4 regions of the Paenarthrobacter sp. RAF54_2 genome follow, and region 1 is predicted to be linked to each of the others. Evidence: riboswitches for the same ligand, from Rfam matches in the RefSeq annotation. Region 1 holds a riboswitch; each other region holds the start of a gene.
What was found. A riboswitch is a leader RNA that binds a small molecule or an ion and turns the genes downstream of it on or off. The one in region 1 is predicted to bind cyclic di-AMP.

Region 1 (3,243 bases):
TCCGAGAATCTCCTGTGGCCCGACGACAGGCTCGTCGCCTTCGGCCACCACGCTAGCTTTTCCAGTCAGCACAAGGACCAGCGCCCGGCGGAAGGTTACTACCGCCAGCGGTTCATATCCAGCATTCAGAACGAGTGTGCGCATGCACGTACCTCTTCACGGCCGCACCCGTCAGGGGCACGAGGGCCGGCTGCCCTCTGCTTGTACGGGCTGTGGATCGACAACACAAGGGTAAGCACTCATATGCCATATCAACGAATTTTTCTGCCGTTTCACCTGCGGTGTTGGCGAAAGTTCATGCGCGGGACACCTTGCTCGTTAAAGCAGAACACCCCGCCGGCCTGAGCCTCGGGGTGTTCTGTGGAGTATTTGATCAGCCGTTGACGCGGATGAAAACGGGGCCGGAGCCAACGTTCACGCTGAACAGTGCCGTGGTGGATCCGTTCCATCCACCGTGGACTGCCATGCCGTTGCCGACGTAAACAGCGATGTGTGCCATTCCGCCGTAGCCACCGTTGGCGTAGTAAGCGAGGTCGCCGGGCTGCGCTTCAGCTGCACTGACCGTGCGGCCGAGGGAGAGGTAGCCGGCCGGCCAATCGTGGAAGTGAATACCGACGGCGGCCAGCGAGTTGGTCACCAGCATGGTGCAGTCCTGCGTGACACCGAGCTGTGCGTAGGCCGCTGCAGCGATAGCTGCACCGAGGCCACTGGATGCAGCAGGCGCCTTTGCCGCGGAGGTATCAGTGTTGACCGCCAAAGTAGCGGTGCCGCCGGCAGCCGGAGCTTCCTTGGCAGGTGCCTTCTCGACGACGGGAGCCGGGGCTTCGACAGTCTTGACTACGGGGCGCTCGTAGGAGATGGCAACGCTGGAATCGGCAGCAATGGTGGCCTGGGCAACCGACTGCACATCAAGGGTGGACGCAGACGTGGATTCGCGCTGGACATTGGTATCCGCAGCATTTGCAGCCACGCCGCTGGTCAGGACAAGGCCTGATGCAGCTGCGATCACTGCTGCCTGACGGCCAACGCCACCGGCGTTGTCGCTGACAGCCTTGGCAATGACGGCAAGTGAGCTGGTCTTGGGGGCCTCAGCTCTATGCCGTGCAACCTTGTTTGCACTGGTCATGATTACTCTCTTTTCGTATCCGCGCACGGTGGGGACGCACGCAGGTTATGGGCGGCCAGCACTTGGGGGGCATGCTGGCTTACCCCGAATGGGATTTTCCTAGCGGAGGGTGAAGAACGAGGATGTGCCGGTGGCTGCGACCGGGGTCAGGAGCGTCCCCTGGCTGGGGTTGAGCGCGCTGATCATCATGCCGTTGCCGACGTAGATGCCCACGTGGGCTCCGCCGTTCTGCATGACGAGATCGCCGGGGGCCGGCGTGCTGGTGGGCTTCATGGCCGTCCAGGCATTGACCCGGGGGATGCTGATGCCGGCCTGGGCGTAGACCCACTGGGCAAATCCAGAGCAGTCCCAGCCGTTGGGGGAAGTGCCGCCCCAGACATAGGGGTGGCCAATGCCGGTGTAGGCAATTGCTGCGAGTCCGGAAGCTGCCGCGCTGGATGCGGCATCCTTGGCCGTGGAGGACAGGGCAGCGAGGGTGTCGCCCGTCTGGCCTTCGGCTGCCTGCGTGCGTTGGGAGGCGCGCTGAACCTTGGGGGCTTCCTTGGTAACCACAACGGGGCTTTCGAAGGAAACGGTTGCCGTTGGCTCAGCGGTAACAACTGCGGTGGCGACCAGCTGCTGGGTGCTGGAGGATTCCGACTTGGAAACGTCGGTGTCAGCGGCCTGGGCCGGGAGTCCAACGCTGAGAACAAGTCCCGAGGCTGCAGCCAGAACGGCGGCTTGGCGGCCTACGGTGCCTGCATTGGTTGAGACAGCCTTGGAAAGGGTGTTCAACGGGTTCGTACGAACCAATTCGGCGCGATGGCGCGCAGGGGTAGTGCGTGATGACACGAAGGTAGCCTCTCCCAATGCCTGCGAGGTGAGCTGTCGGATTCGGATGGGAGTCATCCGGCCGCGCCGCTTCAAGGAAGCTTTTGCGACTTAACCCCAAGGCCTTCTGATTCGAAGGCCAAAATTGGTTCCCCCGCCCCTGCCAGACGATTTTTGCGAACGGACCTCGAGTGGTGGCAGAGCTAGGCAATCCACTCAAGTGCATCGGCCCCCTAAAAAGCCGATGCGCTTTAGACGGTACAACAGATGTTCGTGAATGTCACATTCAGGTCACGGGCGTGTCATGAATGCGATAGACAACCATCAACTGGCTCAGAGCCAGCCCATGGGATCTACGACTTCACCGTTTACCTGGACCTCGAAGTGGAGGTGGCAACCCGTAGATGCGCCTGTAGTGCCGCTCAGCGCGACAGTATCGCCGCGGCTGACAGTCTGGCCCACCTTGACGTTGAAGGACGACAGGTGGTTGTACGTGGTCTCGAGGCCGTTGCCGTGGTCAATCACGACGCGGTTGCCTCCGCCGTACTCATGCCAACCTGCGAACGTGACCTTGCCTGCGGCTGCGGCGTGAACGGCAGTTCCGCACTGGGCTACGAAGTCCTGGCCACGGTGGAAGTCACCGGTGCCGCCGGTAAGGGGGCTGACGCGGTAGCCAAACGGCGATGCCGTGACGAGCTTGTCCAGAGGGCTTCCCAGCGTGCCAAGTGAGGAGGCGCGCTGGATGCTCCCCGCTGACTGGGCGCTCAGCAACTGCTTGAGCTTGCCGTCAGGATCAGCGGCGGTAGCGACTGCTGCGCGACTGAAATCGATTTTGGCAGAGGCTGCCGCAGAAACTTCGGGCTGGCTGCCACCGGGCACGGAGAGGGCCGCCTCGGCTTGGCCGGATTCGGATGTGGCCATGACGGGGCTTGTGACAGGCAGGCCTACAGTCAGGGCAAGTCCGGTGGCGGCAAGCGCGACTCCGGCCTTCTGCCCGACACCACTGGCTGCGGCGAAGTCGGCCACCTGGCGCAATGGGCTCTTGCGGCGGCGCACCTGACGCGGGGTGTCGCGTGGCCGGATCTCCATTGCTGCGCGGGCTGGCCGCAGCTCAGCAGCGGGGCCGGACGCGCGGCGACGGCCCCTGACGTTCTGCGATGTCAAACTCTGTTCCTCTCTGGAAAGCCTGCGAAGTTAGCTGTCGGATTCGGGTCAGAGAGTTCAAAGACCCGGTCCGCACGAAGCGCAAACGGCACACAGGTATCCCCGGAAGGACTTGCGTTAGTAGGCACTTCTGCTGCGGACTT
Region 2 (3,243 bases), on a different contig from region 1:
CACTGTCATTAACTCCGGCCTGTTAAATTCGAATGGCCGCCGCGTCGCACTTTCGGCAGAAGACAAGCAGGTCCTGCTCTCACTCCCCCGTGACAACCGGCCTGTGGACCGTTCATTGTCCAACGGCGACTACCGGCTGGTGGGAGTAGACACCACCTACGGCGACGTGATTGTGACGGGCCTGCCGTTGGCTGATAAGCAAAATGCCGAGGCCTCGCTGGTATGGACCATGGTGTTTGTTTCCTTTGGGGGTCTGGTGCTGATCGGCCTTGCCGGTACCGTCATCATTCGCCGGACCATGCGGCCGCTGGAGCAACTATCGGAGGTTGCAACCAAAGTATCGCGCCTTCCCCTCGACGCCGGTGAAGTGGCACTCGCTGTGCGCGTACCGCCGTCGGCCTCCCATCCTGGAACGGAAGTGGGCAGCGTTGGCCACGCTTTGAACCAAATGCTCAACAACGTTGCCAGGGCCCTGGAAGCCCGTCAGGAGAGCGAAACCAAGGTCCGGCAGTTCGTTGCGGATGCCTCCCACGAACTGCGGACGCCGCTGACCGCCATTCGGGGATATACCGAATTACTCCGCATGACGGAGAACTTCACGGACGACGGCCGGAAGTCCCTGGCACGCGTCCAGAGCCAGTCCGAACGCATGACCACCCTTGTGGAGGACCTGTTGCTGTTGGCGCGGTTGGACGAAGGCCAGCCATTGAAGGTCACGGATGTGGATCTTACCCAGTTGGTGATCGAGACCGTCAGCGACGAAAAGGTGATGGCACCGGATCACATCTGGAAGCTCCAACTCCCCGACGAGCCCATCACGGTACGCGGGGACGCAACCCAGCTGCATCAGGTGCTGGCCAATCTGCTGTCCAACGCCCGCAAGCACACCGATCCAGGCACCACAGTGGTCACTGGCGTCATGCTCTCCGCGGACGGTACCGCGGTGGTCACGGTCACTGACAACGGGGCTGGCATTCCGCCTGAATTCCAGGGCCATGTGTTCTCGCGTTTTGCCCGCGCTGACGCCGCGAGATCAGGCTCTGAAGGAACCTCCGGATTGGGCTTGTCAATCGTCGAATCAATCGTCCAGGCGCACGGCGGAAGCGTGGCAGTAACGTCCAAGCCGGGGTGCACCGAGTTTATTCTGAGACTCCCCTCAGTTTCGAACGACCACGTATAACGAATCAGGCAACATGACGCGCCGTGACCGTGATCTCTGTTACCCAAATGTGACTTAAGCCGAAACCTCCTGTACCTTCGAAAGGGTGGGTCGCCCATAGTTGGCCCACACCCGGGATGCGCCGAGCTCTGCCACTTCCCGGAGTTCCGTTCTCATTCGAGGCAGAGACGGGGGACCCAGAGTCTCCGGGCACAGTACTTTCCTTGCCCTTGGGGTGAAGCCGCAGCTACGCGCGCGGCCGGATGACCTCATCCGAACCCGACAGCTAACTCCGCAGGCGCTGAGAGGTAATCACACATGTCTGAATTCAACGATCAGACGCGCCCTTCCGCGCGTCACCGTGACGAACACAACGCTCCCCTGACCAAATCGCAGTCTGTTCTGAAGACCGCTGCCCGCCGCGGCAAGACCGGTCAGCGCATGTCCGTTGTTGCAGGAGTCGTTGCCGCAGCATTGGGCGTCGCATCGCTCGGCCAGGCCGCAAACGCCGCATTCAACCTCCCGGAAACGAGCCAGGCGTCCGAGACGCAAGCCACGGCCCAGGTCAGCAACAAATCAGCGGAAATCTCTGCGTCCCTGGATGCTGCTGCCAAGAAGGGCACCGCCGATAGGGCCGCTGCAGATCAGGCAGCAGCTGCACAGGCCGCTGCCGAGAAGGCTGCCGCTGAGAAGGCTGCGGCCGAAAAAGCCGCCGCCGACCAGGCAGCAGCCGCACAAGCCGCCGCCGAAAAGGCTGCCGCTGATGCAGCCGCCAAGCAGGCTGCCGATGCCGCCGCTGCTGCAGCCGCAGCCGCAGCAGCTGTTCCCAAGGCCGTGGACGATCCCGCTGCTGCCAAGGCGTACGCCGCCAGCATCCTCGCCAGCTACGGCTGGGGTCCGGGTGAAATGACTGCCCTGAACACACTGTGGGAGAAGGAATCCAACTGGCGAACCACCGCGACCAACGCGTCCAGTGGCGCCTACGGAATCGTGCAGTCTCTGCCGGCTTCCAAGATGGCAACTGCCGGCGCCGACTGGGAGACCAACTACCAAACCCAGATCAAGTGGGGCCTGAACTACATCAAGGAACGCTACGGCTCCCCCTCGGCCGCCCTCGCCTTCCACTTGGCCAACAACTGGTACTAAGCCAACTCAATAAGCAGGTTTGAGCCCACCCCAGCGGGCTCAAACGTGCAGGGCCTGATTACCGCCCCGATTTCCGCCGTTCGCAGCAGTGATTACTGCAGCTGACAGCGGGAACGGGGCGGTTTTCGCGTTTCAGGTGACGACGGCTTGCACCTCACGTAACGTCAGGACTTAGCGTTGTGCCCATGACGGGAACAACAGGAACCGGACCGTGGAGCATCGGTGAACTGGCCACAGCATGTGGCGTCAGCGTGCGGACGCTCCACCACTACGACGAGATCGGGCTGCTGTCCGCAAGCCAAAGGACATCATCCGGTCATCGCCGATATTCGGAGAGCGACCTGCGCCGGCTATACCGGATCAGATCGCTTCAGATGCTGGGGCTTCCGCTCGCGGCCATCGGCAAGGCGCTGCAAGCACCCGAGGATGATCTGGAGTCCCTTCGAGACCTCCTCCAACAGCAGCTGGTCCATGTGCAGGAGCATGCCCAGCAACTCCAAGCGCTCCAAAACCGTTTGGGAGAGCTGTTGTCACGAATGGACGAACACGCCATGCCCACCCCTGAACAATTCATGTCAACGTTGGAGATGATTACCGTGCTCGAAAACAACTTCACAGCCGAACAACGCCAGCAACTCGCGGACAAGCGGGAAGAACTTGGCGCAGAAAAAGTCGAAGCCGCCAAGCAGCAGTGGGCCGCCCTTGTGGAAGAAGGACTGGCGCACGTGGAAGCCAACAGGCCCGTCGCGGACCCCTCCGTCCAGGAATGGGTGCGCTCATGGGACGGCATAGGTTCCATGTTCCACTCCAGTGAGGACACCAAGGCCGCAGCGCGTGCGGCTTGGCAGGAAAACACCCAAGCAATTAGCGCCGGCCTGCCTTGGAGCGCTGAGCAGTTGGCCGGGCTGATGGCATACCTGGAAAAGGCGCGCTCGGCC
Region 3 (3,243 bases), on a different contig from region 1:
TGTCCCAGGACACAACCCGGCCATTTATTTGCGGCCGCTTGGGGAACACGGACGCGATCCCACGCGCTGCCGAAAGGCACACACGTCAAGGAGGAACCCAAGCAGTGTCACTCACTCCTGATTCCGTCACGGAACGGACTACCACCGTGGTGATCGGCACCGGCCTGTCCGGCTTGGCTGTTGCCAGCGAGCTCAGCCGCTATGGCGTAGGTTCCATCGTGCTGGATGGCTTTGGTACTTTGTCCACCACCGGACCATCGGTCCATACGGGAATGCTCCAGCGCTGCGACGCAGCGGACCCCGCGGCAATGCAGGAACGCAACGAGATCCTGCGCCACTTGCGCAACTACGCCGCAAGCCATCACCTGGATGTCCGCACCACCACACGCGCTGTTCGTCTGGACTTCCTGGGCGGCGACTCGTCCCAGCAGCTTGGATACGGACTCGCAGCAAGCCTGAACACGGCCAGCCAGAGGGCTGGGCTGAGCGTTTACGGCCCGCTTGAATCCACCCCACGGCAATGGGCCGTGCATACAGCCACTGGAGTTCTTCTGGCCGACCACATCGTGGTGACGCGCTGCGCCCAGAGCCAACTGCGCCGAATGCTTACGGACTTGGGAATCGCCATAGGCCAGAACCTCGTGGCAGCCATGCGTGCCGTGGGAATGCACTTGGTAGGCGTGGGGGAACTCATTACACCCACGCCCAAGGAAGTACTCCGGCAAGCCAAGGCAGTAGGGCAAGCAATCTCATCCAAGGTGGCCCTACCAGCTTCGCCGGGCATCGCCCTGGCTTAGAAACGAACAAAAGTTAACTCAGAAGGCCGGTGCCTCCGAAGACGTTAGTCCTCGAAGGCACCGGCCTTTTGAGTTGGAGCGTGAAGCTTAGGCGCCAGCGCGTACGTACGTGATGGGGCCGGTTGCGGTGAGCCAGCTGATCGGGTGGATGCCCGTCTGGTTGCCGTTGATGCCACCGCTGATGGCCTGGCCGTTGCCGATGTAGATGGCTACGTGGCCGGACTGGACGATCATGTCACCGGGCTGGGGGTCGCTGACAACCTTGCCGTAGTTCAGGAACTGCATGGGTGCGAGGTCGCCAACCGGGATGCCTGCGGAGCCGAGGGCCCGTTCCACCATGGCGGTGCAATCCTGCATGATGCCGATCTGGGCGTAAGCCGAGGCGACCATTGCAGCGTTGACGCCACCAACAGCCGGAGCTGCAGCAGCAGGCGCGGCTGCCACCGGAGCGGTAGCCGTAGTAGTTGCGGCGGCCTTCACAGTGGCCGCTGCTGGGGCCTGCTTGGCCACCGGAGCCGGAGCAACGGGTGCCGGCTTTTCAATAACGGGAGCCGCAACGGAAGCAACCGCAGGGCGCTCGAAGTTGATCGTGGCCGTGGAGGCGGCCGTAACAACCTTGGTGGGACCCTCATTGACGGTCTCGGCGACCGTAGCAGGGCTGGAATCGCGCTGAACAGGGGTCTCTGCTGCGTGGGCAGCAATGGAGCCTGTCAGGACGAGGCCCGAAGCTGCTGCAATAACAGCGGCTTGGCGACCCGCGCCAGATGCGTTGCTGGCAACAGCCTTGGAGATGGAGATGAACGGATTAGGACGTACGCTGTCCGCCTTACGACGGCCGCGAAGAATGCGTGAAGACATGAAAGAGCCTCTCCCGATGCCTGCGAGGTTAGCTGTCGGATTCGGATGGGAGTCACCCGGCCACTATCCCCCGCTGTGCAGCGGAAGCTTCGTGACTTCACCCCAAGGCGCGCTCTGAAAGCGGGCCAAAATGGGTTCCCCGTCTCTGCCGTAGGTTTGTCTGCGAACGGATTCCGGACTGCGGCAGAGCTAGGCAATCAGCCCGGAAATGCCCGTTACGTGGAACAGGCACAAGTACAACCGTACGGGAAGATCACTTCAAAGTCACATTTACGTAACGAGCAGTTCGTTTTTGGCGTGTCGCAGTGACCGTTTCGAGATCTTCGCTAGTATGTAGAAAACCCCGTTATTCCGCGGAATTTTCGTCATCCGGCTCGTTCGGAGCCGCCAGCTTCTTCCGGGCTGTAACAGCGAGGAAGATCACGAGACCGATTGCCACGACGGCGAGGCCAACAATGCTCCAGGGGAAGGGTTGGGAAGCTGCCGGAGCAGGCTCACTATTTTCGGTACCGGGCGCTGCCGTCCCCGCCGTCGGAACGGCTGCCGAAGCCGATGGGGAGGCGCCTGCTGAGCCGCTCGCCGTCGTCGTGCTGGTTCCGGAAACAGTGAACTTGAAAGTTCCCTCAATCGGGTGGGAGTCTGAACTGACCACGCGCCACACCACCGTGTATTCGCCAGCCGGAGCGCCCGGACGCAGCTTCTGGACAGCCATGTTGTCGATGATCTCCACTGCGCCATCTGCCCAGTTTTCGCCCCCAGCGGTGACAGTTACGCCCGAACCGATGGCCAGTGGCCGGTTGTTAAACGTGATCGACACCGACGCCGGCACTTCAGCTACCCGCGCACCGTTGGCCGGAGTTGTTGATTCGGCGACGTCGTGTGCGGAGGCCGGAGCGGCGCCCAGCAGCAACGCGGAAGCGAAAGCGAGAGCGGCTACGACGGCGGCCAGAAGCGGGCGGATGGTACGCATGGGGCGGTTTCTCCTAGTGTTGGCTTCCTTACAGACTAGGCGAATCGTCCCGACACCCCGCATCGGCGGGCATAGGATTTGAGAGCAAACTCCCCCGATCCCCGGAGACCTTCATGCTGAAACAAGGTTCTGCAATCGACCGTTACTTCAAGATCTCCGAGCGCCAGTCCACATACTCGCGGGAAATACGTGGCGGCTTCGCGACCTTCTTCGCCATGAGCTACATCGTGGTGCTGAATCCGCTGATCCTCTCCGGGGCAGACTCGAGCGGAGCATCTCTTGGCTTCACGGCCGTAGCGGCAACCACTGCATTCGTGGCGGGCATCCTGACCATCCTCATGGGCGCCTGGGCCAAGCACCCCTTCGCGGTGGCAACCGGGCTGGGAGTGAACGCGTTCGTGGCCGTGACCGTTGCCTCCCACCCGGGCCTGACGTGGCCGGACATGATGGGGCTTGTGGTGCTTTCGGGTGTCACCATGCTCATCCTGGTACTCACCGGATTCCGCACGGCCGTTTTCAGGGCCGTCCCGGAAGCCCTTAAGACGGCAATCGTAGTGGGCATTGGCCTCTTCATCGCCTTGATCGGCCTTGTGAACGCCGGCTTTGTCCGGCGAATTC
Region 4 (3,243 bases), on a different contig from region 1:
CATGCCCGTGGTGGTCTGGGTGCTGGGACGCTTTGTGTTCGGCCTGGAGGGGCAGCACCTCCTGGCCAGCGTCATCATGGCAGCCCTTCCAACCGCCCAGAACGTTTTCCTTTTCGCTTCTCCCTACGGACGCGGAATGACAATGGCCAGGGACGTCATCCTCTGCACAACGGTGCTCTGCATCGGGGCGCTGGTCATGGTCGCGTGGCTGCTGGGTTAGAAACGCCAGGCCAGGAACAAGAGCCACACGAAACAAAAAGCGAGACGGAACAGATGAGGCAGGCACCCGGGTGCCTGCCTCATCTTGTTGCCGTGATTGCTGTAGCTGTGATTCCTTAGGCCCGACGCAGCCGTTGGCAGCTCCAACGGCCCATCCGATTGCGGAAGGTGGCAGTGCGGCTGCTGCTGCAGTACCGGCCGTGCCATCCGACGTGCTTGCGGGTCCTGGGAAGTTGCGTGCTCACTTCAAGATCCCTGTGGCGCCGTCAAGTATGCCGTCCAGGTCCAAGGCTGAACCACTTGACGGCGTGGTGGCATTTGGATTTCCGGTTGGCTTTGGCTTCGGTGCCTGAGTCTGGGTTGGAGTAGGTGTCGGAGTAACCGTGGGACTGGGCGTCGTTGTGGCGGGTGGGGTGGTAACCGTGTCCGAGGGAACCGGGCTCGGGGCCGGCTGGGTTGGGACAGGAGTTGTCACGCCCGGCACAGGGACAACAGCCGACGGGGCCGACGAAGGGACCCAAACAGGATCCGCGAGTGAAACTTGCGGAGTCGGAAGTGACGACGACGACCCCTGAGCAGGTGCCTCTTCTGACGACTGCGTTGCAACAGTTGCCGGCTGTCCGGCCTCGCTGGTCGCCGACGAAGCTGATGCAGTGGAGCTGGACGAGCTGGGTGCGGGGGTGGCCGAGGTTGACTGCCTGCTGTCGCCACCCGTCTTTGCGTCACTGGCTTCCTGAGCCGGTGTTTCCTGCCCGAAGAAGGGAAGCTCGAAGGCCTGGCTCATGGTGCCAACGGTCAATACCAGGCCCAATGCCCCAGCGACGACTGCCATGCGCTGGCCCATTGTCTTGACCGAGGCGGCCTTGGTGAGGACTGCGTGTGGTTCGTGGCTGAAGGACGACGCTCCAAACGTGGGGGCAACGCCCGTCGGGGACTCGGCAGCCGTTGTCGCGGAAGGGGCTGTCCCGCTACCGGATGCCTGGGCACGAAGGGCTTTCCGGCTTGCGAGACCAGCTGCGGCGGTGGCGGCTGCCGCGAGCTGGGCAGGGCTCTTTGACTCCGCCGGCGAAGCAGGGAACGCCGGAGCCGCAGGTGTGGGAAGAGGGGCGGCAACGGTCGGAATTTCGGCTGTGACCGGATCCCCAGTGCCGGGCGTGGGCGCCTGCACTATCGGAATGGCAGCGGTGGCGGGCTCGGGTTCGTGCGCGGCGGGGGTGGGTGCAGCAGCAGCCACCATTGGAATGGCAGCGGTGGCGGGCTCGGGATCTGCAGCCGGTTCGGGAGCGAGCGGCGTGGGCGCCGGAACTGTTGGAATCGCAGCCGTAGCCGGCTCCAGAGCAGCGGAGTCTACTGGGGCAGAGTCCGCCGGTGCTGTTTCTGCCGGAGCTGTTTCAGGAGCGATTACAGCTTGGGCTGCCCGTTCACGCTCTGCCGCGCGAGCGGCTGCGCGCGTGGTGGGTGCCGCAGGGGTGGGAACAGGAGCAGTGGCGGGTTCCGGCGTCGTGCTTGTAAAACCTGTTTCTGCTTCCGGCGTGCTGGTGGAGGATCCGCTGGGTTGGGCCCGACGGCGTCCGGTTGGTTGGGTACGCTCGCGCGCTATTTGGGCGCGGCGCGGCTGATCCATGGTTGGGGACATGGTGGTTGCCTCTCAACGCCTGCGAGGTTAGCTGTCGGGTTCGGACGAGGCCGTCCGGCCGCACATGGCGGCTTCACCCCAAGGGCCCATGGAAAATCAGGCCCGGGAACTCTGGGTCCCCCGTCTCTGCCGCTAGTCTGGCGGATCCCGGTTTGCGGCAGAGCTCGGCGTCAACCCGGAAGCGGCCCAGCGGAGATACGGGTCGCTCTTAGACCGTACATGAGCGCCATAGTAAAGTCACATTAATGTAACGGGCGGGACGCCTTCCAGCGCGAAGGTCCGTTAGGACTTAGGCTCCGGGGCCGGAGCCGGGGCTGGCAACTCGAGCTGGATCCTTTGGATTTGGTGTGCGTAATGGGTCTCGGGTCGGAAAATTTCGTCCGTCACGCCCAGGATCCCACCCGCGGCGCCGCGCCGGACTTTCCCCTTGCTGTTCTGGCGCGAGACCCAGAACCAAAGGGCCGCAATGAGGGCAGGTGCTGCCAGTACAGCCACTAGAACGGCCAAGATATCCATCGCCCAAGACTAGCTTCCGCCGCGGCTGGCAGGTAGAACATAGTCGTATGGACCTCCCAGTGATGCCGCCCATTTCGCCCATGCTTGCCAAGTCCGTTCCTTCGATCCCTGATGTAGGCCACTTTGAGCCGAAGTGGGACGGGTTCAGGACCATCGTTTTCAAAGATGGTGACGAGATCATCCTGGGCAGCCGCAACGAACGTCCCATGACGCGGTACTTTCCCGAGTTGGTGGAAGCCCTTCAGAAGAACCTTCCGGACAAATGCGTGATCGACGGCGAGATCGTCCTCATAGCTGACAGCAGGCTCGATTTCGAGGGCCTTCAGCAGCGCATCCATCCTGCCGATAGCCGTGTGCGGATGCTTGCCGAAAAGACACCGTCCTCCTTCATCGGATTCGACATCCTTGCCCTGGGCGGGGAGAACCTCATGGACAAGCCGTTTTCCGAGCGTCGAGCCGCCTTGGAGAAGGCGCTCGCCAGGGCTGAGGCGCCCGTGTACGTAACGCCGGCGGTGACGGAACTTGATCAAGCGCAGGAGTGGTTCGTGAAGCTGGAGGGGGCTGGGCTCGACGGCATACTTTCCAAACCGCTCGGAGGGACGTACCAGCCGAATAAGCGCGTCATGTTCAAGACCAAGCATGAACGGACCGCGGACTGTGTGGTGGCTGGATTCCGCTGGCACAAAACGGGAAAGGTTGTGGGGTCGATGCTGCTCGGGTTATATAACGACGCCGGCCAGCTGCAGCACGTGGGGGTGGTGGCTTCATTTCCCATGGCCAAGCGCGAAAGCCTGGTGGCCGAACTTGAGCCGTACCAGACGGAATTCAGTGAACATCCTTGGGGTCAGTGGGCCGATCAAGGAGACGCGGCA

Region 2: another riboswitch for cyclic di-AMP. It lies ahead of AB4Y87_RS12800 (hypothetical protein); the one in region 1 lies ahead of AB4Y87_RS19535 (C40 family peptidase).
Region 3: another riboswitch for cyclic di-AMP. It lies ahead of AB4Y87_RS01930 (NlpC/P60 family protein); the one in region 1 lies ahead of AB4Y87_RS19535 (C40 family peptidase).
Region 4: another riboswitch for cyclic di-AMP. It lies ahead of AB4Y87_RS11465 (hypothetical protein); the one in region 1 lies ahead of AB4Y87_RS19535 (C40 family peptidase).

The regions. Positions count from the first base shown of each region.
Region 1 covers NZ_JBFRDV010000021.1:31,815-35,057, reverse strand. Annotated here, with positions in the region: gene AB4Y87_RS19545 (HNH endonuclease) at 1-144, opposite strand, end outside; gene AB4Y87_RS19540 (NlpC/P60 family protein) at 374-1,126, opposite strand; gene AB4Y87_RS19535 (C40 family peptidase) at 1,226-1,957, opposite strand; cyclic di-AMP (ydaO/yuaA leader) riboswitch at 1,962-2,125, opposite strand; gene AB4Y87_RS19530 (M23 family metallopeptidase) at 2,270-3,100, opposite strand; cyclic di-AMP (ydaO/yuaA leader) riboswitch at 3,107-3,243, opposite strand, start outside.
Region 2 covers NZ_JBFRDV010000011.1:73,171-76,413, reverse strand. Annotated here, with positions in the region: gene AB4Y87_RS12805 (sensor histidine kinase) at 1-1,180, shown strand, start outside; cyclic di-AMP (ydaO/yuaA leader) riboswitch at 1,315-1,472, shown strand; gene AB4Y87_RS12800 (hypothetical protein) at 1,478-2,305, shown strand; gene AB4Y87_RS12795 (MerR family transcriptional regulator) at 2,491-3,243, shown strand, end outside.
Region 3 covers NZ_JBFRDV010000002.1:104,074-107,316, forward strand. Annotated here, with positions in the region: gene AB4Y87_RS01925 (FAD-binding protein) at 105-797, shown strand; gene AB4Y87_RS01930 (NlpC/P60 family protein) at 885-1,655, opposite strand; cyclic di-AMP (ydaO/yuaA leader) riboswitch at 1,659-1,827, opposite strand; gene AB4Y87_RS01935 (copper resistance CopC family protein) at 2,002-2,625, opposite strand; gene AB4Y87_RS01940 (NCS2 family permease) at 2,739-3,243, shown strand, end outside.
Region 4 covers NZ_JBFRDV010000009.1:106,469-109,711, forward strand. Annotated here, with positions in the region: gene AB4Y87_RS11460 (AEC family transporter) at 1-220, shown strand, start outside; gene AB4Y87_RS11465 (hypothetical protein) at 461-1,855, opposite strand; cyclic di-AMP (ydaO/yuaA leader) riboswitch at 1,858-2,008, opposite strand; gene AB4Y87_RS11470 (hypothetical protein) at 2,138-2,371, opposite strand; gene AB4Y87_RS11475 (ATP-dependent DNA ligase) at 2,419-3,243, shown strand, end outside.